Regions from separate parts of the Klebsiella sp. I138 genome, predicted to be linked through region 3. Evidence: predicted binding sites of a transcription regulator. Region 3 holds the regulator's gene; each other region holds the start of a gene.

Region 1 (7,787 bases), 2.3 Mb from region 3:
AGCTGGAACAAGGCGCCGGTATCCCGGAGGCCTTAAATGCCGGTCTGGCACAAATGAAGTTTTACGGCGGAGCGGATGAGGGCGATCGCACCATGATTGATGCGCTGCAGCCAGCGCTGGCGTCGCTGCTTGCCGCGCCGATGGATATGCAGGCGGCCTTTGCCGCTGCGCAAGCGGGCGCCGAACGCACCTGCCACGCCAGCAAAGCCAACGCCGGACGGGCATCGTATCTCAATAGCGACAGCCTGCTGGGTAATATGGACCCCGGTGCCCACGCGGTGGCGCAGGTCTTTAAAACCCTGACAGAACAACGCCGCAGCTAAGCCCGCGCTCACCGGCTGAACATCCCGGCGGCGCAACGCTTAGCCGGGCGCCAGAACTGAACGGCCGGTATCCCGGGCAAGGCATTGACGCGACTGCCCGGGAATCACACTATTTAGTGTGCCAGTAGGCCTGGGAACGTACCAGCTGCGGGTCAATCTCGTCATTTTCAAAACGACCGAGCAGCGATTTCACCACTGCGCCTTCACCGGTCACCCAGATAAAGTAATCTTCCGCAGGCACGCTGACCTGAGCCAGACGTTCCGCCACGATGGGCGAATGATGGCCGACGATCCACTCAATATTAAAGCCCTGCAGATCCGCCAGATAATCTTTGTACGACTCCTCGCCGATCGTTACCAACGCCGTGACCTGCGGGCGCACCGGCAGACGGCTAAGGCCCAGAAGACGACGGCGTAGCGCAGGCATACCGGACTCGTCACAGACATACAGTTGCCAGGCATAATCTTCCGGCACCACCAGGGAGCCGCGCGGACCACCAATCACCAGCTTATCACCAACGTTTGCCGCCAGCGCCCAGCGGCTGGCGATACCGCCATCGTGGATGAAAAAGTCATACGCCAGCTCATGACGTTCAGCATCATACAGCGGCGTGTAGTCACGGGTTGCCGGGCGAACGCCCTCGCCCCAGTTAACGCCCTCTTCCGTCACCTGCGGCGGCGTAAACGCGGCGCCGGCTTCCGGGAAAAAGAGTTTGGTATGATCGTCAAACCCCTGGGAAACAAAACCGTCCAGCGCGTCACCACCCAGCACAATACGCTGGAATGCGGCGCCGACGCGCTCAACGCGCAGTACGGTTAACTCACGGAAACGCAGCTCGTTACGAACGCGTTGCGGGTACTGAGGTTCTTTCGTTTTTATCATCATCATTCGCCTTCGTGAACTTTATAGATATATCTAAACTTTACCCAAATGATAATGATTGCCATTAAAAAAGAATGCAAGTTTTTTTTGATATAGCCATGATAAAAAGCAATAAAGTCCACACATGAAAATTAAATCGCTATAAATCATATAGATATAAAAATATTACGATTCATCCTTGCTAAGTATTATTTTTTAGATATAGATTAGATATATCAAAACATACAGGAGCAAACTATGCGACATCATCATGAAGACGGTCGTGGGCCACGTGGGCACCACGGTGAACACGGCGAACGCGGGGAGCATGGCCGTCGAGGCGGCGAACATGGCGAACACGGCCGCAGGGGCGGCGGTGGCGGCGGACGCCGTCAGCGTTTCTTTGGCCACGGCGAATTGCGTCTGGTTATCCTCGATATCCTCACCCGCAATGCCAGCCACGGCTACGAGCTGATTAAAGAGATAGAGAATCTGACTCAGGGCAACTACAGTCCAAGCCCGGGCGTTATCTATCCAACTCTTGATCTCCTTCAGGATCAGGGCCTTATCAGCGTAGAAGAGGAAAATGGCCGCAAAAAAATCGCCATTACTGAAGAAGGGAGCCTTCTGCACGCCGAGAATCTGGAACATCTTGGCCATATCCAGGAACGTTTACAGGCGCGAATGGTCGGCTGTGAGCTGCGCAAAAACCCGCAAATGAAGCGGGCACTGGAGAACTTTAAAGCCGTACTGGATTTAAAAGTTAACCAGCAGTCCATCAGCGAAGCCCAGCTGAAACAGATCGTCGCCGTCATTGACCGGGCGGCGATGGAGATTTCCCAGCTCGATTAATCTCTCCGGGGCGATATCTTAGCCCCCTTTGTGCCCTCATATTGGGCAATCTGCACCGCCGCGAAGCACGCGGCGGAATGCTTCCCACCAGGTCATGTTTCCCGTTCAGGAGTAAAACATGCCAAAAATATCGCCGTGAGATTAAATTTCGCGCAAATGCGCTTTCGCGCTGCGTTTATCCCGATTTTCAGCTCCCGTGCCGAAGTGGCGTAATCCCTGCAATACTTACTTCAGTATCATGTGATACGCCCGTCCCAGGAGCTCACTTTGAACAGGTTACCTTCCAGCGCATCGGCTCTGGCCTGCAGCGCACACGCACTGAATCTCATTGAGAAGCGAACGCTTGATCATGAGGAGATGAAAGCACTTAACCAGGAGGTCAGGGAATACTTTAAAGAGCATGTGAATCCCGGGTTTTTAGAGTACCGAAAATCGGTCACCGCTGGCGGGGATTACGGAGCCGTAGAGTGGCAAGCGGGAGGGTTAAATACGCTTGTCGACACTCAGGGACAAGAGTTTGTTGATTGTCTGGGTGGCTTTGGAATTTTTAATGTAGGGCACCGTAATCCAGTTGTGATTTCCGCCGTCGAGCATCAGCTCGCTAAACAACCTCTTCATAGTCAGGAACTGCTTGACCCGCTGCGGGCCATGCTGGCGAAAACGCTGGCCGCGTTAACGCCCGGCAAGCTGAAATACAGCTTCTTCTGTAATAGCGGCACGGAATCGGTCGAAGCGGCGCTGAAGCTCGCCAAAGCCTATCAGTCACCGCGTGGTAAATTTACCTTCGTCGCGACCAGCGGCGCTTTCCATGGTAAATCCCTGGGCGCACTTTCTGCCACCGCCAAGTCGACCTTCCGTAAACCGTTTATGCCGCTGCTGCCGGGGTTCCGCCACGTACCGTTTGGCGATATCAACGCCATGCGCACGCTGCTGAGCGAGTGCAAGAAAACCGGTGATGACGTCGCGGCGGTGATCCTCGAGCCGATACAGGGCGAAGGGGGGGTGATCCTGCCGCCGCAGGGCTACCTGCCCGCGGTGCGCAAGCTGTGCGATGAGTTTGGCGCACTGCTGATCCTCGACGAAGTGCAAACCGGCATGGGGCGCACCGGCAAAATGTTTGCCTGCGAGCACGAGAACGTCCAGCCGGACATTCTGTGCCTTGCTAAAGCACTCGGCGGCGGCGTTATGCCCATTGGTGCGACGATTGCTACCGAAGAGGTGTTCTCGGTGCTGTTCGACAATCCGTTTCTGCATACCACCACCTTCGGCGGTAACCCGCTGGCCTGTGCCGCAGCGCTGGCAACGATCAACGTCCTGCTGACGCAGAACCTGCCGGCCCAGGCGGAACAGAAAGGTGAACTGCTGCTAAACGGCTTCCGTCAGCTTTCCAACGAGTATCCGGATCTGGTGAATGAAGTACGCGGTAAAGGAATGTTGATGGCGATTGAGTTCGTGGATAACGAAATCGGCTATAACTTTGCCAGCGAGATGTTCCGCCAGCGGGTTCTGGTGGCCGGAACGTTAAATAATGCCAAAACCATTCGCATCGAACCGCCGCTGACGCTGACGCTCGATCAGTGCGAGCAGGTGCTCAGCGCGGCGCGTCAGGCGCTGGCTGCACTGCGGGTTGCCGTAGAAGAGGCCTGATGCTCTCTACTCTGCGCTGTCCTCTCCCCATCGGGGAGAGGCGCTTTTCCTGCGGTATCGCCGATATCCTCACGCAGAGAAACGAAGCTTAAACCACCCGTACGCCAGGTGGCATCAGACGCTCCGGCGTCAGCAACACGCTTTCGCTGCCATCCTCAGTCTCTGCGCACAGCAGCATGCACTCCGACGTTTCACCCCGCATTTTGGCCTTCGCCAGATTGCACAGCACCACCACCGTTTTTCCCAACAGCTCCTGTTCGCTGTAGTAAGGCACCAGGCTTGTCACCGTTTGCAAGATACGCTCGCCAATATCAATCTTCGCGATATACAGCTTATCGGCATTCTCATGCCGTTTAACCTCAACAATCTTCCCGGTACGCATTTCCAGTCTGGCAAAATCATCGTAAGCAACAGTATCCATCGTTTACCTCCAGTAAAATTTTAGTAAAATATAGCAAGTTTAATGATTTGTTCAGCATCCCGCTGACAGGAATGTTACTTCCGTCACTCTTTATGGCGGAAAAAAGACCCCGTTCGCTGCGAATAAAACCAGCAATATTTACTGAAAACAGATGCAGGAACCCAAGCTTGCTTTACAATGGGCGGGCGCAGATGGGGCAACGTCAGATAAGGAATAAGATGGCAACACTCAAAGATATCGCAACCGAAGCGGGTGTCTCACTGGCGACGGTTTCACGGGTATTAAACGACGATCCGACCCTGAACGTGAAAGAAGAGACCAAGCACCGTATCCTGGAGATTGCGGAGAAGCTGGAATATAAAAGCAGCAGTTCGCGTAAGGCGCAGGTTCATGCCGTGGGCCATCACCATATTCTGGCGCTCTACAGCTACCAGCAGGATCTAGAGATTAACGATCCTTACTATCTGGCAATCCGCCACGGGATTGAAACCCAGTGCGAAAAACTGGGGATCGAGCTGACCAACTGCTACCTCAACAGTGCGCTACCCGAACTGAAAAAAGCCACCGGCGTACTGATCGTCGGCAAGCCTTCCCGCGCCATTCGCGAAGCCGCCACCGCGCTGACCGACAATATCTGCTTTATCGATTTTCATGAGCCAGACAGCAGTTACGATGCGGTGGATATCGATCTGGTGCGCATCGCCAAAGAGGTGATCGACTTCTTTATCGCCCAGGGGGCTTCACGCATTGGCTTTATCGGTGGCCAGGATGAACCCGGCAAAGCCGATATCCGCGAAATGGCATTCGTTGAGTACGGACAGCTAAAAGGCGTGGTCTCACAGGGTGATATCTGGCGCGGCGGTTTCTCCAGCTCGTCGGGCTATGAGCTGGCGAAAACCATGCTGGCTCAGGAAGACTACCCGATGGCGCTATTTGTCGCCTCGGACTCGATTGCCATCGGCGTCCTGCGCGCCATTCACGAACGCGGCCTGTCGATACCTGAAGATATCTCGTTAATCAGCGTGAATGATATTCCGACCGCGCGTTTCACCTTCCCGCCGCTGTCGACCGTGCGCATCCACTCAGAAATGATGGGAAGCCAGGGGGTGAACCTGCTGTACGAAAAAGCCCGCGATGGCCGGGCATTACCGCTGAACGTCTTTGTCCCCAGCGTCCTGAAGCTGCGCGGCACCACCCGATAACACCCTCTTCGCGCGAAACTTCCCCGACGGCACCAGGCCGGCCGGGGAGACTTCCTCTACGTCCATCCCGGCGTAAATGCGGTAAAATTCCGCTCCCCGGTATTTTCTGATTTGCACGTTCGTCCCCCTCTGACAGCGCTCATTTTGTGATCGAGTTAAAGTAAATCATCCCTGCCCATTTTATTTAGTAAAAGTTTTACTAAAATAGCCGTATTACATCAGATCCGTACAGGGAGGCGATATGAATCGCTGGGAAAATCTTCAACTGACTCATGAAAACAGGCTGCCGCCGCGAGCGTATTTCTTCTCTTACGATACGCTGGCGCAGGCGCGCACCTTTGTCCGCGAAACCAGCAGCCGCTTTTTATCGCTTAGCGGGCAATGGAACTTCCGCTTCTTCACGCACCCGCTGCTGGTTCCGGAGGCGTTCACCCGCGAATATATCGCGGGCTGGGGTCCGATCACCGTGCCGGGAATGTGGCAGATGGAAGGCCACGGGCAGCTTCAGTATACCGATGAAGGTTTTCCCTTCCCGATTGACGTGCCGTACGTACCAACTGACAACCCAACCGGCGCCTATCAGCGCATCTTCACCCTCGGCGACGGCTGGCAGGGTAAGCAGACCCTGATTAAGTTCGACGGCGTCGAGACCTACTTCGAAGTCTACGTCAACGGCCAGTATATTGGCTTCAGCAAAGGCAGCCGTCTGACCGCCGAGTTTGATATCAGCGCGGCGGTGAAAACCGGTGATAACCTGCTGTGCGTGCGGGTAATGCAGTGGGCAGACTCCACCTATATTGAAGACCAGGATATGTGGTGGATGGCGGGGATCTTCCGCGATGTCTACCTGGTGGGTAAAAATCCACTTCACGTGCAGGACTTTACCGTACGTACTGATTTTAATGACGATTACCGCGACGCCACCCTCTCCTGCCAGCTGGTGCTGGAAAACCTGAGCGGCCAGCCTGCCGATGTCAGCGTGGAATATACTCTGTTTGATGGCGACAGCGCGCTGTATCAGGGTACCACCGGTCGCCTGACGGTCGGGCAATCGCTGGAGAGCGGTTTCACCATTGATGTCACCGCTCCGCAGCAGTGGTCGGCGGAAAATCCCTGGCTCTATCATCTGGTGATGACGGTGAAAAACGCCGCCGGTGAAGTGCTCGAAATCATCCCGCAGCGCGTCGGCTTTCGCGACATTAAGGTGCGCAATGGCCTGTTCTACATCAACAACCATTACGTGATGCTCCATGGCGTCAACCGTCACGACAACGACCATCTGAAAGGCCGCGCCGTCGGGATGGATCGCGTCGAAAAAGATCTGCTGTTGATGAAGCAGCACAATATCAACTCGGTGCGCACCGCCCACTATCCAAACGATCCGCGCTTTTATGAGCTGTGCGATATTTACGGCCTGTTTGTGATGGCGGAAACCGACGTGGAGTCCCATGGTTTCGCCAACGTCGGCAACCTGAGCCGCATTACCGATGACCCAGGCTGGGAGCACGTATACGTTGAGCGCATCGTGCGGCACGTACACGCGCAGAAAAACCACCCGTCAATCATCATCTGGTCTCTGGGGAATGAATCCGGCTACGGCTGTAACATTCGCGCGATGTATCACGCCACCAAAGCGCTGGATGATACCCGCCTGGTGCACTACGAAGAGGACCGCGACGCTGAAGTCGTCGATATCATCTCGACCATGTATACCCGCGTACCGCTGATGAATGAGTTCGGCGAGCACCCGCACGAGAAGCCGCGCATTATCTGCGAATATGCCCACGCCATGGGTAACGGCCCGGGCGGGCTGACCGAATACCAGAACGTTTTTTACCAGCACGACAGCATTCAGGGCCACTACGTGTGGGAGTGGTGCGATCACGGTATTCAGGCCACCGATGAGAACGGTGCAGTATGGTACAAATTCGGCGGCGACTATGGCGACTACCCGAACAACTATAACTTCTGCCTCGACGGCCTGATCTTCTCCGATCAAACCCCTGGACCGGGTTTAAGGGAGTACAAGCAGGTTATTGCGCCGGTCAAGGTGCAGGCGACGGATATCCATCGCGGCGAACTGCGCATCGAGAACAAACTGTGGTTCTCCACCCTCGACGATTACACCCTGCGCATTGAAGTGCGCGCCGAAGGGGAAACGCTGTCGACTCAGACGATAAAAGTTCGCGATCTGCCGCCGAACAGCGGTCGTGATATCACGATTGCGCTGCCCGAACTGGATGCGCGTGAAACATTCGTCAACGTCATCGTCACCAAAGATTCCCGGACCTTGTATAGCGAAGCCAACCACGATATTGCCGTGTATCAGTTCCCGCTAAAGGCGCAGACAGCGGCAAAAACGACGCTCGCCAATGCCAGCGCAACGCCGCTGCAGATTGCTGACGAACGTCTGAGCTACACCCTGACCGGGCATAATTTCCGCGTCGAATTCTCTAAACTCAGCGGCAAACTGACCCGCT
Region 2 (7,787 bases), 2.7 Mb from region 3:
CCGGTGAAAATTTGCACGCAGCCGCGGTTGCCAACAAAAATCATGATCTCATTGCCCTCTTCGCGGATGTTTTCCAGCAGGCGCGGCAGGGCATCGTTGTCGATACGGCAGGCCAGGTCATCGCTGACCAGGCGGAAAGCCTGCTGGCGGGAGAGGTTGTATTTTCGCAACAGCCCGAAGAACTGATGGACGTCAGTCATGGCACGCCATTCATTTTCCAGCGCCGCGCCGTCGGCGGAATCCGCGTAGCGGGGAGCATCGACCGGACGGATGGCCAGCGGTGCCGGGTCGGCATGTGTCTGCCCGGCAATCAGCGCATCCCACGCGGCCATATCAGTCTGAGCGGTCACGTAGACTTTCAACAGCGCGTCGCCGTGGTGGTCGAAGAACTGAATGCTCTGGCGACCGTTATCAGTGAGATGGAACGCGCTGGCCCACTGGCTGAGGAACAGGCGCAGATCGAGCGCGCGTGGGTTCAGCACCAGCCCGGCGTGGCCGCTGAGATGTTGATGAGTAAACTGGCCCACCTGCTCATGCACCGCATATTCATTGCGGCAGATGCATTTGGTCTCGCCGACGGTTTCCAGCCCGGCGATGATTGCCCGTACGTCGTCCTGCAGGCGAACCGCGTCGCGGCCAACGCGAGCGGCGGTTAATTCCGCTTCGCTGATACCCATTTCTGCGGCGATATCGCGGGCATATTTACCGGAAGCCTGCGCTTTCGTGGTCTGGTAGCGCTGCCACAGTTCGTTTTGGTTATTTTGCATGATTCACATCCTTCTCTACGATGAATATCCCCGGCCGAGGCCAGGGAGCAGGTTTATCCCCGTCGTCTTTCAATATGCCGGTGGAGAGGCGCACTTCGGGCCTGAGTCCGCGCATCGGGACTCGCCCTGCTGCTGCCAACGGCATACTGAAATCCAGAGGGTTTATTATTTTCCAGGCGATCAGAAATCGACGTTGACGCCCAGTTGCCAGGTCCGGCCCGGCATCGTCGCCAGCGCTTTATCGTAGGCGTCCTGATTGGTTGACGTCTCAATATTGCGGCTGCTCAGATAATCCCAGTACTGACGATCGGTAATGTTGTAAACGCCGCCGTTCAGACGCACGTTTTTCGCGACTTGCCACCAGGCCGTCAGGTCCAGCATGCCGTAGCCAGGGACGCGCATATATTCGCTGGAAGAGTCGGTAATGGCGGAACCCGTGTTGGTATAGCTTTCGCGGTTGGTCGCATTGGCCTGCTTTCCTTTCACGAAGGTCGCGGTCAGCGCAGTCCCGTAACGTTTCGCCGGATCATCCCAGGCTACGCCCACGATAGCTTTCATCGGGGCAACGCTGTCGAGGTCGATATATTTGTCGCCGAGATAGCTGGATTTCGATTTCCCTTCACTATAGCCGTAGGCCAACGTTGCGCTCAGGCCATTAACCTCTTCAAACCAGGTACCAAAGTTAAATTTGGCACTGATTTCGCCGCCGTAGATAAAAGCCTTATCGCGGTTTTCCGCCTGATAAATCGTATAGATATTCGACGGGACGTTGGTGAAGTGGTCCGGATTGCCAGAACGGGTGTAGCGGCTATAGGCGATGAAGTTCTTGTAATTGTTGTAGAACAGCGCGGTGCGCATCGTGATCCCTTCGACCACTTCGCCTTTTAAGCCCCATTCGAAGTTGTCGCTGGTTTCCGTGTTCAGATCGGTGTTACCAATCAACGCATACTGCGCTCGTCCGGCGTAGCTGGAACCGAGGTTCCAGGAACCGTACAGCTGGCTGGCGTTCGGGAACTCGGCGCCGCGCTTATACTGCAGGTAGGTCATAGTACGTGGAGAGATATCGTACTGGAATGTTAAGGACGGGAGCACCTGCGTATCGGAGTTTTTACCGTACAGGCTGGCGACGGAGGACTCCGTTAACACGCTGCTGTTGGTGGTCAGATCGCCCAGGTTCTCCGGTTTGGTGGATTGATGCACCACGCGTACGCCCGGGATCACAGCAAAGTTGTGGCTGTCGAGATCGAAGTTGATCTTATCCTGAACGAATCCGCCCAGCGTGTAGCCCCGGCTGTCGGCTTCCGGCTGCATGATTTCGCTGTAGATACTCGGAACCGGCGACTGGCTGAACGGGCGCTGGGTTTTGGTGGTGCTGGCGTTAAGCCCGGCGCTCAGGTCGTGGCGGCCGATGGATTTTGCCAGCGCGGTCTGAATGCCCCAGGTATCGGTATCGTAGTTGGAGTTGACCGTTTCCATCGCGCCGGTGGTGCTGTCCGGCATCCAGGTCCAGTCATGGGCCTCGGTATGCTGGTAGTAGACTTTGGTCGACATGCTGTCGAGGTAGTCATTCATCGGCGTCCAGTCATCTTTCAGGCTGAGGCCCCAGCGACGTGTCTGGCTGGTTTGGTTGGCATCGCCAATGATGCTGTTGCCGCTGCTATCCCAGCTATCAAAATGGGTGTGGTTGGTTTTATGGTAGTAGTCGAGCGTGCTGGTCAGCTTATGTTCATCATTCGGCTGCCAGATGCCGGAGGCCATAAACGCGTCGGAGTGCCAGTTGGCCGGATAGGCGTCAATCGTGTCGCTGTTATTCTCGGTTTCCTGACCGTCGCGGCGGCTGTAGACAAAAATACCGCGCAGGGTTTCATCACCGCCAGCTACCGTCACACCGTTATGCCAGCTGCGGTCAGCAGAGTCGTAGCCGCTCTGGTAGCCGAATGCGCTGGTTTTCCCCGGACGCAGGTAGTCATCGGCGGATTTCGGCTGGAAGGAGACATTCCCGCCGATAGAGGCGTTGGCCGTTTCCGTCGAGGTTGCGCCGGACTGGATATCGACGCTGCCATACATATACGGGTCGATGTAATCACGACCGATGCCAAACGTATTCAGGCCGGCCCGGCCAACGTAGCCACGTCCGGTTGCATCTGGCTGCGCGATACCGTCGACGTCAATGCCGACGCGGTTGCTTTCCAGGCCGCGAATGTTATAACCGGTATAGCCGCCGCGGTCGAAGCCGCTTTTGCCGTTCCCTGAGCCGCCGCTGGCGCCGGTCGCGCCGATCAGCGGTTCGTAACGCATGATAGAGCCAAAATCTTTGGCCCCTTTATCCTGCAGCTCCTGCGCGCTGACCGAGTGTTCGCTGCCGGCTTTGAGCACGGGGGCTGGCGCCGTGACGGTCATCTGCTCGGTAGTATCCGATGATGCATCGCTGGTGGCGATGGGTGTGGTGGTGTCTGCTGCCCCGGCGGTAGTCTGATAGATTGCTGCAAGCAATGAAGTCACCAGCAGGCTTTTCTTAAACCAGGTCGGTGATTGAGTGGATTTATACATAGTAGCCACGCCTTGATAATTATTAGTATCGGCTCACGCGTTACTTCCAGATTTGCAGGCGAGTCCCGTTGCTTCCCTAAGCGGACTCTTTTTCTCCATGATTATTGATTGCGAATGGTAATGATAGGTATTATCGTTTGCAACAAAATAATCATTTATTCCTCATTTAATCTGCAACTTGTTTACAATTTGCCCTTACAAATACAGTGAGAAAGTCATGAGTCATAAAGCCGCGATCGTCATCAACTACTGTTCCCAATGCAACTGGATGCTACGCGCCAGCTGGATGGCACAGGAGTTGCTGCATACGTTCAGTACCGATATTGGCTCGGTCACGCTGGTGCCCGGGACCGGTGGCATCTTCACCATTACCGTCGATGACGTACAAATCTGGGACCGCAAACAGGATGAAGGCTTCCCGGATGCGGCGGAACTTAAGCGTCGGGTACGTGATGTCTGCTTCCCGGAGAAGTCGCTGGGCCACGTTGATAAGCCCGCTGAACCGGTGTGAGGGCAGGGGAAAACGGCTGCGTCAAATGACTTAAAGGTGTATTATTTTTGCATCTTTATTGACGGGGAAGAGCAATGGCGGGTCAACGTATCGACCGGGAAAAAAAGACTATCCGCAGCATGATTTCGCTTTATCAGCGCCGCTGCCCGGACGCACAGGCCGACGCGGAGCATTACCAGGCGCTGAACGCCTATGCCGATAAGCGGCTGGATAAATGCGTGTTTGGTGAAGAGAAACCGGCTTGTAAGCAGTGTCCGGTTCACTGCTACCAGCCGGCAAAGCGTGAAGAAATGAAGCAGATCATGCGCTGGGCCGGGCCGCGAATGCTCTGGCGTCATCCGATTCTGACGATTCGTCACCTGATTGATGACCGACGCCCGGTGCCTGAACTTCCGGAAAAATACCGGCCTAAAAAATAGCGCCGGTTCACTCGACTTACGCGGTTGATGGGGCAGAGCCGGCGCTTTCCCCGGAGGCGGTGAAGGCGTTAGCCGCCCCGGACCGCTGTGGACACCGTCTGGGTTCGATTATCGCGAACTGACGTACAGACAAACGTAATAATGAATAATGCGGTAAACAACACCACGATGGTCGGCGCCGGCGCGCTATCCAGGTAAAATGACAGCCACACCCCACCCAACGAACAGCCCACGGCAATTCCTACAGCCAACAGCAGCGCGTTGATAAAACGCCTGGTCAGCAGCAGCGCAATGGCTCCGGGGGCAATCAGCAGCGAGATTGACAGAATAATCCCCACCGCTTTGAGCGTTGCCACGATGGTGAGCGCAATCATGCACAGCAGGCCGTAGTGCAGCAGGCCGCAGCGTAATCCGCTGGCCTTCGCTTGATGTGGATCGAAGGCGTGCAGCAGAAAATCGCGCCATTTCAGCCCGATAATCAGCGCGATAAGCAGGGCAATCGCCGACGTTTGTCCAATATCACTGGCGGAGATCCCCAGCATATCGCCAAACAGAATATGGTCGAGATGAACTTCGGATTGAATGGCGACATACAACACCAGCCCGGCGCCAAACATCCCGGAAAAGACAATGCCCATAATCGTATCGCGCTTGATGCGGCTGTTATCGTCGAGATACCCGGTAGCGATAGCGCAGAACAGCCCGGCAACAAAGGCGCCAATGGCGAACGGAATACCGATAATATAGGCCACCACCACGCCGGGAAAGACCGCATGACTCATCGCGTCACCCATCAATGCCCAGCCTTTTAGTACCAGAAAAACCGACAGCAGCGCGCAGGGAACGGCGACGATGACCGCCACCAGCATGGCGTTGATCATAAACGGAAATTGAAAAGGTTCGAGGATCGTGTTCAGCAGCATGAGGCCTCCCTGGCGCGGCGGCGGCTGGCCAACAGGCCGTGTTTTGGCGCAAAAACAAAGGTCGCCAGAAAGAGCAACGTCTGCGCCACGACGATAATGCCGCCGGTTGCGCCATCCAGGTAGTAACTTATCCAGGCGCCGAAAAAGCTGGTCAGGCTGCCGATGGCGACGGCAATCGCCAGCAGGCGTGGAAAGCGGTCGGTCAGTAGCCAGGCGGTCGCTCCGGGGGTGACGACCAGGCAAATTACCAGAAAGGCGCCCACGGTTTGCAATGCCGCCACCGTACAGGCTGCCAGCAGCGTGAAGAACAGCAGCTTGAGCCCGGTGGTGTTCAGACCCATGGAGCGGGCGTGGCTCTCATCGAAAAAGGTGACCATCAGATCTTTCCATTTCAGCAGCAGAATCGCCATTGAAATCAATCCTATGGCCGCCAGCTGAATGATATCTTCCGGGGCTATTGCCAGAATATTCCCGAGAATAATGGTCTGGATGTTTACCGAGGTTGGGTTGAGCGACACCATAAACAGTCCGATGCCGAAGAATGACGAAAAAATCAGGCCGATAATGGCATCCTCCTTGAGCTTCGAACGTTGGTTGAGAAACAGCATGCTGCCCGCCGCCAGCCCACCGGAGAGAAATGCACCGAGAGCGAAGGGCAGGCCGAGCATATAAGCCCCTGCGACGCCGGGCACGATGGAGTGGGAGAGGGCATCACCAATCAACGACCAGCCCTTCAGCATCAGGTAGCAGGAGAGAAAAGCGCACACGCCGCCCACCAGCGCCGAGACCCACATCGCATTCAACATGTACTGATAGCCGAACGGCTCGGTCAGCCAGCTCATCCTTCACCCCCCGTCGTCCGGCGGCTGATAAACGGCCGTTCATCGTCGGTAATAATCTGCTCCTCACCGCCGCTGAGTACCACGTGGCGCAGCACGCCGCCGAATGCGAGTTCGAGATTCCTGGCGCTAAAGGTTGTCTCCGTCGGCCCGCTGGCCAGAATGGTGCCTTTGACCATCACCGTGTAATCGCAAAACTCGCTCACCGAGCCGAGGTTGTGAGTCGAGACCAGCATGGTGCAGCCGTCGCTACTGAGCTCACGCAGCAGTGCGATGATCTGCGCTTCAGTCTGGACGTCAACGCCGGTAAACGGCTCGTCTAGCAGAATAACTTTACCCTGCTGGGCGATAGCGCGGGCAAGGAACACCCGTTTCTTTTGTCCGCCGGACAGCTCACCGATTTGCCGGTGGCGATAGTCGCTCATCCCGACGCGGGCCAACGCTTCATCAACGATCTCGTGGTCGCGAGCTTTGGCCCGCCGCAGCCAGCCCATGTGCCCGTAGCGGCCCATCATGACGACGTCCTCCACCAGTACCGGAAAGGACCAGTCAACGTCCTCGGATTGCGGGACATAGGCCACCAGGTTCTGGCGCAGCGCGCGATGAACCGGCTGGCCGAGAATCGCAATCTCGCCGTGGGCCAGACGAACAAAGCCCATCAGCGCTTTAAACAGCGTCGATTTTCCTGAACCGTTTATTCCCACCAGCGCAGCAATCGAGCCGCGCGGTACGCTGAAAGTGGCATCGTGCAGCGCGGTGTGGCCATTGCGATAGGTCACGCTGACCTGGTTGACCGAGAGGCCGGGGAAATCAGAACTCATGGCTGTTTCCTCATCCCGTCGTTGATACCCTGGACGATGGTTTGCGTGGTGACGCGCAGCAGATCCAGGTAGGTCGGCACCGGGCCATCGGCGGCGCTCAGAGAGTCAACATACAGCACGCCACCATAGTGGGCACCGGCTTCCCGCGCCACCTGGCGCGCCGGTTTATCAGAAATGGTGCTTTCACTAAAGAGGGTCGGGATATGCTCTTTTTTCATAATATCGATAGTTTTACGTACCTGCTGTGGCGTCCCCTGCTGGTCGGCATTGATTGGCCACAGATAGCGCTCTTTCAGTCCGTTATCCCGGGCCAGATAGGAGAACGCCCCTTCGCTGGTGATCAGCCAGCGCTTCTCTTGCGGCAGTTTTGCCAGTTCCGCCTTCAGCGGCGCCATGGTTTGACGGATTTTCTCTTTATAGGCGGCAGCATTCTGACGATAGGTCTCCGCGTTTTCAGGGTCATACTTCACGAGCGCATCCCGGATGTTATCGACGTAGATCAGAGCATTATCCGCTGACATCCACGCATGAGGGTTGGGCTTGCCGTTATAGGGGCCTTCGCTAATCCCCATCGGCTGAACCCCCTGGCTGACCACGACTTCCGGCACCCCGCTCAGATGCTGATAAAAGCGCGCGAACCACAGTTCAAGATTCAGACCGTTGGTGAGGATCAGCTGCGCCCCCTGGGCGCGTTTAATATCGCCAGGTGTCGGCTGGTATTCGTGGATCTCGGCGCCGGGTTTGGTAATCGAGCTGACCTGCGCCGCTTCGCCGGCGACGTTTTGCGCCATATCGGCAATCACCGTAAACGTGGTGATCACTTTGAATTTTTCGCTGGCCTCAGCCGGGGCGATCGCCAGCAGGCCGAGCATAGCGGTAAAGATCAGGTGCTTCAGAGGCGGCAGGTGCAGCATAGGATCCCTCACGATAATGTGGTTAATTAATCATCTGTTATAG
Region 3 (7,787 bases):
CGAAGCGGGTAAAGCGGTCGTCGGTATTACCGGTCGTTATCAGGCTGGTTTCTTCCCGATTATGATGTTCGGTCTGCCTGGTGCAGCGCTGGCCATCTACCACTGTGCTCGTCCTGAGAACAAAGCGAAGGTTCTGGGTATCATGATGGCAGGGGCGTTTGCAGCCTTCTTCACGGGTATCACCGAACCGCTGGAATTCTCCTTCATGTTCGTTGCGCCGGTGCTGTACGTTATCCACGCCGTACTGACTGGTATTTCTGTCTTCATCGCTGCCAGCATGCACTGGATTGCCGGTTTCGGCTTCAGCGCCGGTTTGGTGGATATGGTGCTGTCGTCTCGCAACCCGCTGGCAGTTCACTGGTGGATGCTGATCCCGCAGGGTCTGGTGTTCTTCGTGATTTACTATGTGGTGTTCCGCTTCACCATCACTAAATTCAACCTGATGACCCCGGGTCGTGAACTGGCCGTTGCCGGCAGCGAAGCGGATGGTGAGGATGTGAATGTGAGTGGCGGTAAAGAGCAGGATGTTGCAGGCCTGGCGCGTCAGTACATCGCCGCAGTCGGCGGTTCTGACAACCTGACTGGCATCGACGCTTGTATCACTCGTCTGCGCCTGAACGTCAAAGACTCCGCGTTAGTGAACGAAGCGCTGGCGAAAAAACTGGGTGCTTCTGGCGTGATTCGTCTGAATAAAACCAGCGTGCAGATTATTGTCGGCTTCGTGGCGGAAAAAATTGCTAACGCAATGAAAACGACTGGACCGGTGGCGGCGGCAGAATCAACGGTTGCACCAGCCGCAGCCGCTCCGACTGCAAAACCGCAGGCCGTCGCTAATGCCAAAACCATCGCGGCGCTGGTATCGCCGATTACCGGTGACATCGTTGCGCTGGAGCAGGTGCCTGATGAAGCCTTCGCCAGTAAAGCCGTCGGCGATGGCGTGGCGGTGAAACCGACCGACAAGACCGTTGTGGCTCCGGCTGCGGGTACCGTCGTGAAGATCTTCAATACCAACCACGCGTTCTGTCTGGAAACGGAAAATGGTGCGGAAATCGTCGTCCATATGGGCATCGATACCGTGGCGCTGAACGGCCAGGGCTTCAAACGCCTGGTTGAAGAAGGGGCGGAAGTTAAGGCAGGTCAGCCGATTCTGGAAATGGATCTGGACTTCCTGAATGCCAATGCCCGTTCAATGATCAGCCCGGTCGTGTGCAGCAACAGCGATGATTACAGTGCGCTGGTGATTCAGGCAACGGGTAAGGTTGTCGCGGGTCAGACGCCGCTGTACGAGATTAAAGGCAAGTAAGGCTCCTGAGTAGAGTTTATGCCTCAGCGGCGGAGGGAAACCTCCGCCGCTTTTTTTTGTCGCATCTGCCCCCATAATCTTCTTCAGATACGTATTTTCAGTAACTAATAGTTGTCTCTACGCCCCGCTTGTAAGATCATGTGCCGTTATACGTTGTTTACGCTTTGAGGAACCCACGATGAGTGAGGCAGAAGCCCGCCCGACTAACTTTATTCGTCAGATCATTGATGAAGATCTGGCTACTGGTAAGCACACCACCGTTCATACCCGTTTCCCACCGGAACCGAACGGTTATCTGCACATTGGCCATGCGAAGTCTATTTGCCTGAACTTCGGTATTGCTCAGGATTATCAAGGCCAATGCAACCTGCGCTTCGATGACACCAACCCGGTGAAAGAAGATATCGAATACGTTGAGTCGATTAAAAACGACGTGCAGTGGTTAGGTTTCCACTGGTCCGGGGATGTTTGCTACTCGTCAGATTATTTCGACCAGCTGCACCAGTATGCCGTTGAGCTGATTAACAAAGGCCTGGCATACGTTGACGAACTGTCGGCGGATGAGATTCGCGAGTATCGCGGTTCGCTGAAAGCGCCGGGTAAAAACAGCCCGTACCGCGATCGCAGCGTAGAAGAGAACCTGGCGCTGTTTGAAAAAATGCGTGCCGGTGGTTTTGAAGAGGGTAAAGCCTGCCTGCGTGCGAAAATCGATATGGCCTCGCCGTTTATCGTGATGCGCGACCCGGTGCTGTACCGTATTAAATTCGCCGATCACCATCAGACCGGCAGCAAGTGGTGCATCTACCCGATGTACGACTTCACACACTGCATCAGCGATGCGCTGGAAGGCATCACGCACTCCCTGTGTACGCTGGAGTTCCAGGACAACCGTCGCCTGTATGATTGGGTTCTGGACAACATCAGCATCCCGGTTCATCCGCGTCAGTACGAATTCTCGCGTCTGAATCTCGAATATACCGTGATGTCCAAGCGTAAGCTGAACCAGCTGGTCACCGAGAAGCATGTTGAAGGTTGGGATGATCCGCGGATGCCGACTATTTCCGGCCTGCGTCGCCGCGGCTATACCGCCGGTTCCATCCGTGAGTTCTGCAAACGCATTGGCGTGACCAAGCAGGACAATACTATTGAGATGGCGTCGCTGGAATCCTGCATTCGTGAAGATCTGAACGAAAACGCCCCGCGCGCGATGGCGGTTATCGACCCGGTCAAACTGGTTATCGAAAACTATCCGCAGGGTGAGAGCGAAATGGTGACGATGCCGAATCATCCGAATAAGCCGGAGATGGGCAGCCGTGAAGTCCCGTTTAGCGCTGAGATCTGGATTGATCGTGCTGATTTCCGCGAAGAGGCAAATAAGCAGTACAAGCGTCTGGTGCTGGGTAAAGAAGTTCGCCTGCGTAATGCCTATGTGATCAAGGCTGAGCGCGTAGAGAAGGATGCAGAGGGCAAGATCACCACTATCTTCTGTACCTATGACGCCGATACGTTGAGCAAAGACCCGGCCGATGGCCGTAAAGTAAAGGGTGTCATTCATTGGGTCAGCGCGGCCCACGCGCTGCCGGTTGAAATTCGCCTGTACGATCGTCTGTTCAGCGTGCCGAACCCGGGTGCGGAGGAAGATTTCCTGGCAGTAATGAACCCTGAATCGTTGGTTATTAAGCAGGGCTTCGCTGAGCCGAGCCTGGCCAGCGCGCAGGCTGGCAAGGCCTATCAGTTTGAGCGTGAAGGTTATTTCTGCCTTGATAGCCGTTATGCAACTGAAAATCACCTGGTGTTTAACCGCACCGTCGGACTGCGCGATACCTGGGCGAAAGTCGGCGAATAGAATTCTCGTCGCGGTTCTGCCGCCATCTCCGCGTAAAAAACGCCGCATTTGCGGCGTTTTTTTATTTTGGCATTCGTGAATAATGTTCGTTATTTTCGCGATGCGAATTAATCTTGTTTACTGTTTGTCATATCTGCCATGTCCGCTATACCTCCCGCCAGTGCCAAAAATGACTGTAAACGCTTTCATTTGTTATTTTCTTTTTATTTAGTAATTAGTTACGCGTGAAATGTATGACATCTAAGATTGTAACAAAAAGAAATAGAATATGTGCGCTTTGTCATAATCTTAAGCTTTGATCGGAGAAAGAGATTGATAATTCGCGTCACGAAAAATAGTCTATCAATCGTGGTTACGCGGATTTTACCGCTCCACCTTTTAGCAGTCTTATTTATTTTTTCGCGGCTTGCCTTTGGCTCCGCGTTTTAAAACGTCAAAGAGGATATGCACATGCGTACGTTTAGTGGCAAACGTAGTACGCTGGCGCTGGCTATTGCCGCCGTCACCGCGATGTCGAGCTGGATCGTTGTTCCGCAGGCCAGCGCAGCAGGTTTTATTGATGATTCCACCTTAACCGGCGGCATCTATTACTGGCAGCGTGAGCGTGACCGTAAAGATGTAACCGACGGCGATAAATACAAAACCAACCTTTCTCATTCAACCTGGAACGCCAACCTGGATTTCCAGTCCGGCTATGCCGCTGATATGTTTGGTATTGACGTTGCTGCCTTTACCGCGATTGAAATGGCGGAAAGCAGCGAAAGCGGCCACCCGAACGAAATTGCCTTCTCCTCAAAAAATAAAGCCTACGACGAAGATTACTCTGGCGATAAGAGCGGGATCAGCCTGTATAAGGCTGCGGCGAAATTTAAATACGGCCCGGTATGGGCGCGTGCCGGTTATATCCAGCCAACCGGGCAAACGCTGCTGGCTCCGCACTGGAGCTTTATGCCGGGTACCTATCAAGGTGCTGAAGCCGGGGCCAACTTTGATTACGGCGATTCTGGCGCGCTGAGTTTCTCCTATATGTGGACGAACGAATACAAAGCGCCATGGCACATTGAGATGGATGATTTCTACCAGAACGACAAGAAAACCAAAGTCGATTATCTGCACTCCCTGGGCGCCAAATACGATTTTAAAAATGACCTCGTGCTGGAAGCGGCGTTTGGTCAGGCTGAAGGCTATATCGACCAGTATTTTGCCAAAGCCAGTTACAAATTTGATATCGCCGGTACGCCGTTAAACACCAGCTACCAGTTCTACGGTACGCGTGACAAAGTCAGCAATGGCGGCACGAACGATATCTATGATGGCACCGCCTGGCTGCAGGCGTTGACCTTCGGTTACAAGGTTGCTGATGTCCTCGATCTGCGTCTGGAAGGCACCTGGGTGAAAGCTGAAGGCCAGCAGGGCTACTTCCTGCAGCGCATGACGCCAACCTATGCATCTTCTAACGGTCGTCTTGATGTGTGGTGGGATAACCGCTCCGACTTCAACGCCAACGGCGAAAAAGCGGTATTCTTCGGCGCGATGTATGACATGAAAAACTGGAATATGCCGGGCTGGGCGTTTGGCGCGTCATACGTTTACGCGTGGGATGCTAAGCCGGGCAAAATGTCCTCACCTGACGCTTACTACAATCCGGATAAACGCCTGGAAGAGTCCGCCTATAGCCTGGATGCCATGTATACCGTACAGGATGGCCGGGCAAAAGGAACGCTGTTCAAATTGCACTTTACGCAATACGACAACCACTCCGATATCCCGAGCTGGAGCGGTGGTTACGGCAACATCTTCCAGGACGAGCGTGACGTGAAATTCATGGTTATTGCCCCGTTCACTATTTTCTGATGCCGCTGCGGCAGGCGTAAACCTGCCGCAAACCTGAGAGGTCGATTATGAAGAAGCTACTGCTTATCGCGGTTATGGCATCGGGCCTGGTAGCCTGTACGCAGTCTCCCGCACCGAAAGAAGATACAAAATTAAAAGATGCCTACAGCGCCTGCATTAATACGGCGGAAGGGAACCCGGACAAGGTTCAGGCCTGCCAGAGCGTTTTGGATGTGCTGAAAGAAGATAAACAGCATCAGACGTTTGCGAATCAGGAAAGCGTGCGGGTGCTGGATTACCAGCAGTGTATTCTGGCCACCCGTACCGGTAATGACCAGGCGGTGAAAGCGCGCTGCGATCAGATCTGGAAAGAGATCCGCAGCAACAATACCAAATCCTGATTTTTCACGCCGTAACGACATAAAAAAAGCCAACCGTCAGGTTGGCTTTTTGCTATTCGCGCTGCGGGGAATTACTTTACCACCGCATCGTGTGCATGTTCATCTTCGCGGCAGTCACCTTCAGCACAGTGACCGTACAGGTACAGGCTGTGGTTGGTCAGACGGATGCCGTGGCGGTTAGCGATTTCGCGTTGACGCGCTTCGATAGAATCATCGCTAAACTCGATCACTTTGCCACAATCGAGGCAAATAAGATGATCGTGATGATGCTGCTGGGTCAGTTCGAAAACAGATTTACCGCCTTCGAAGTTATGGCGGGTAACAATGCCGGCATCATCAAACTGGTTCAGCACGCGGTAAACGGTAGCGAGACCAATTTCTTCACCCATGTCGATCAGGCGTTTGTATAAGTCTTCCGCACTGACGTGATGGTTATCCGGTTCCTGCAGGACTTCCAGGATTTTTAATCGTGGAAGTGTGACTTTCAGGCCAGCCTTCTTTAATGCGGTATTGTTGTCAGTCATGCGGAATCTGTCCTGTTGCTAAACGATCTACTTCCATCAGCGGAAGTAATACAGAGAATCACCCGATGTAATGCGTCTCATTATAGAACTGCCATGATGAAATGAAAACTGCAAGCATCGAGCCTTGTATGCTGTCAAAAACGAGGTCCCAGCTACAAACTGCGTCACCTGACCTCGTTAAATCAGAGGACATTGTACAGATATGTGATTAAAAGTTAAAAACTTGTAGCTATTAGTTTGATTGCTTTTATCTATTAATGCGGCGAAACTTTATGGTAACGCCGCTCAATCATTACGCGTTTTTGATTTCTTCGAGATGCAGCTCATCAGAGACCAGCTTAACCCACTTGCTCACGCGTTCGTTGGTCAGTTCCGGCTGACGGTCTTCATCGATAGCCAGACCGACGAAGTGATCGTCGTCCGCCAGGCCTTTTGACGCTTCGAAATGATAGCCCGCAGTCGGCCAGTGGCCAACGATAGTCGCGCCGCGTGGTTCAATGATGTCACGGATAGTCCCCAGCGCATCACAGAAGTATTCCGCGTAGTCTTCCTGATCGCCGCAGCCAAACAGCGCAACCAGTTTACCGTTGAAATCGACCTCTTCCAGCGTCGGGAAGAAGTCATCCCAGTCGCACTGGGCTTCACCGTAGTACCAGGTCGGGATGCCGAGCAGCAGAATGTCGTAGGCTTCCAGATCTTCTTTGCTGCTCTTGGCAATGTCGTGAACATCAGCAACATCTTTACCAAGCTGCTTCTGAATCATTTTTGCAATATTCTCGGTGTTGCCAGTGTCGCTGCCAAAAAAGATGCCGATGATTGCCATGAGTAAAATAACCTCTTGAAACTTAATGATGTGGTAGTGGCGTAATGCCCGCAGATAACGGCAATCATAGCAGAACAGGGGAGGACGCGGAAACAGCAATCACGCCCGACTGCACACTCTGCTACATGAAAGTGTTTTTTTGAGGATTTTCAGGCTTTACCCAGGCTGTGTAGGGTTGCCAGCTGGTTCATCAGCATCTCTTCGATCAAATCACTGCGGTTCATATTGCGAGCTTCCGCCAGCTCATTGAGTGCATCAACTGCCTCCGCGTTGAGTTTTAACTCCACACGCTTCAGGCCGCGAACTTTATCGCGTTTGAGCTGATTGCGCTTATTTATGCGCAGCTGTTCATCGCGCGAAAGCGGATTGGTCTTTGGTCTACCCGGGCGACGCTCGGTTGCGAACAAATCTAATGTCGTACGGTCCGTTTGTTCTTTTGCCATGATTCAGAGTGACTTCGGGGAAACAAGTTGCCGGGCTATAGCCGACACAGATAGCGCGCCATAATACATCAGGCGAACCGCTGCGCCAACGACCGCGGGCATTCTGCTGCGCGGTCGGGCAGTTTTTAGCCAGTTACGCCTGCAAATCGGTCAGATAGCGGCGAATGGCGCGCAGGACGGCTTCGGGTTTCTCCGCATGCACCCAGTGTCCGGCTCCGGCAATCACGTGCGCCCGCGCCTGCGGGAACTGAGCGAGCAGGGTGTCGCGATACGCATCGGTGACGTATGGGGAGTTGCCTCCCGGAATGAACAGCGTCGGATGTGGCCACGCGGGAATGGTTTGCCAGCCAACAATATGGGGATACTGATCCCACAGCACCGAGACGTTAAAGCGCCACTGGCCGTCAACAAAGGATTTCAGCAGGAACTGAATCACGCCTTCTTCCTGCAGATGTTCTCGCATCACTGCGGCCGCCTGCTGACGGGACGTAGCACCGGCGTCGGTGACGGCATTAATGGCGCTGAAAATTTCATCATGACGGCGCACGTGGTAATCCACCGGGGCAATATCAATGGCTACCAGGCCATCGATGCGTTCTGGGGCCAGTGCACTG

Evidence for each region. The regulator Fur, encoded in region 3, represses iron uptake genes when iron is present. The targets are predictions, from matches to a motif close to ATAATAATGAGAACNACTATCAA.
Region 1: a site for Fur is predicted at 1,255-1,277, ahead of ACMYSK_RS22620 (siderophore-interacting protein). Genes of this name have one in related genera too.
Region 2: a site for Fur is predicted at 3,432-3,454, ahead of ACMYSK_RS24785 (TonB-dependent receptor domain-containing protein). Genes of this name have one in related genera too.

The regions. Positions count from the first base shown of each region.
Region 1 covers NZ_CP180447.1:4,821,475-4,829,261, reverse strand. The annotation lists gene ACMYSK_RS22625 (glycerone kinase) at 1-323, shown strand, start outside; gene ACMYSK_RS22620 (siderophore-interacting protein) at 433-1,209, opposite strand; gene ACMYSK_RS22615 (PadR family transcriptional regulator) at 1,444-2,037, shown strand; gene ygjG (putrescine aminotransferase) at 2,305-3,684, shown strand; gene ACMYSK_RS22605 (tRNA-binding protein) at 3,773-4,105, opposite strand; gene ebgR (transcriptional regulator EbgR) at 4,324-5,307, shown strand; gene ebgA (beta-galactosidase subunit alpha) at 5,549-7,787, shown strand, end outside.
Region 2 covers NZ_CP180447.1:5,293,427-5,301,213, forward strand. The annotation lists gene ACMYSK_RS24780 (hemin-degrading factor) at 1-767, opposite strand, end outside; gene ACMYSK_RS24785 (TonB-dependent receptor domain-containing protein) at 948-3,317, opposite strand; gene ACMYSK_RS24790 (SelT/SelW/SelH family protein) at 3,535-3,828, shown strand; gene ACMYSK_RS24795 (nitrous oxide-stimulated promoter family protein) at 3,903-4,247, shown strand; gene ACMYSK_RS24800 (metal ABC transporter permease) at 4,316-5,167, opposite strand; gene sitC (iron/manganese ABC transporter permease subunit SitC) at 5,161-6,012, opposite strand; gene ACMYSK_RS24810 (manganese/iron ABC transporter ATP-binding protein) at 6,009-6,830, opposite strand; gene ACMYSK_RS24815 (metal ABC transporter substrate-binding protein) at 6,827-7,744, opposite strand.
Region 3 covers NZ_CP180447.1:2,505,531-2,513,317, reverse strand. The annotation lists gene nagE (N-acetylglucosamine-specific PTS transporter subunit IIBC) at 1-1,303, shown strand, start outside; gene glnS (glutamine--tRNA ligase) at 1,482-3,149, shown strand; gene chiP (chitoporin ChiP) at 3,600-5,003, shown strand; gene chiQ (ChiQ/YbfN family lipoprotein) at 5,051-5,383, shown strand; gene fur (ferric iron uptake transcriptional regulator) at 5,455-5,907, opposite strand; gene fldA (flavodoxin FldA) at 6,200-6,730, opposite strand; gene ybfE (LexA regulated protein) at 6,880-7,173, opposite strand; gene ybfF (esterase) at 7,307-7,787, opposite strand, start outside.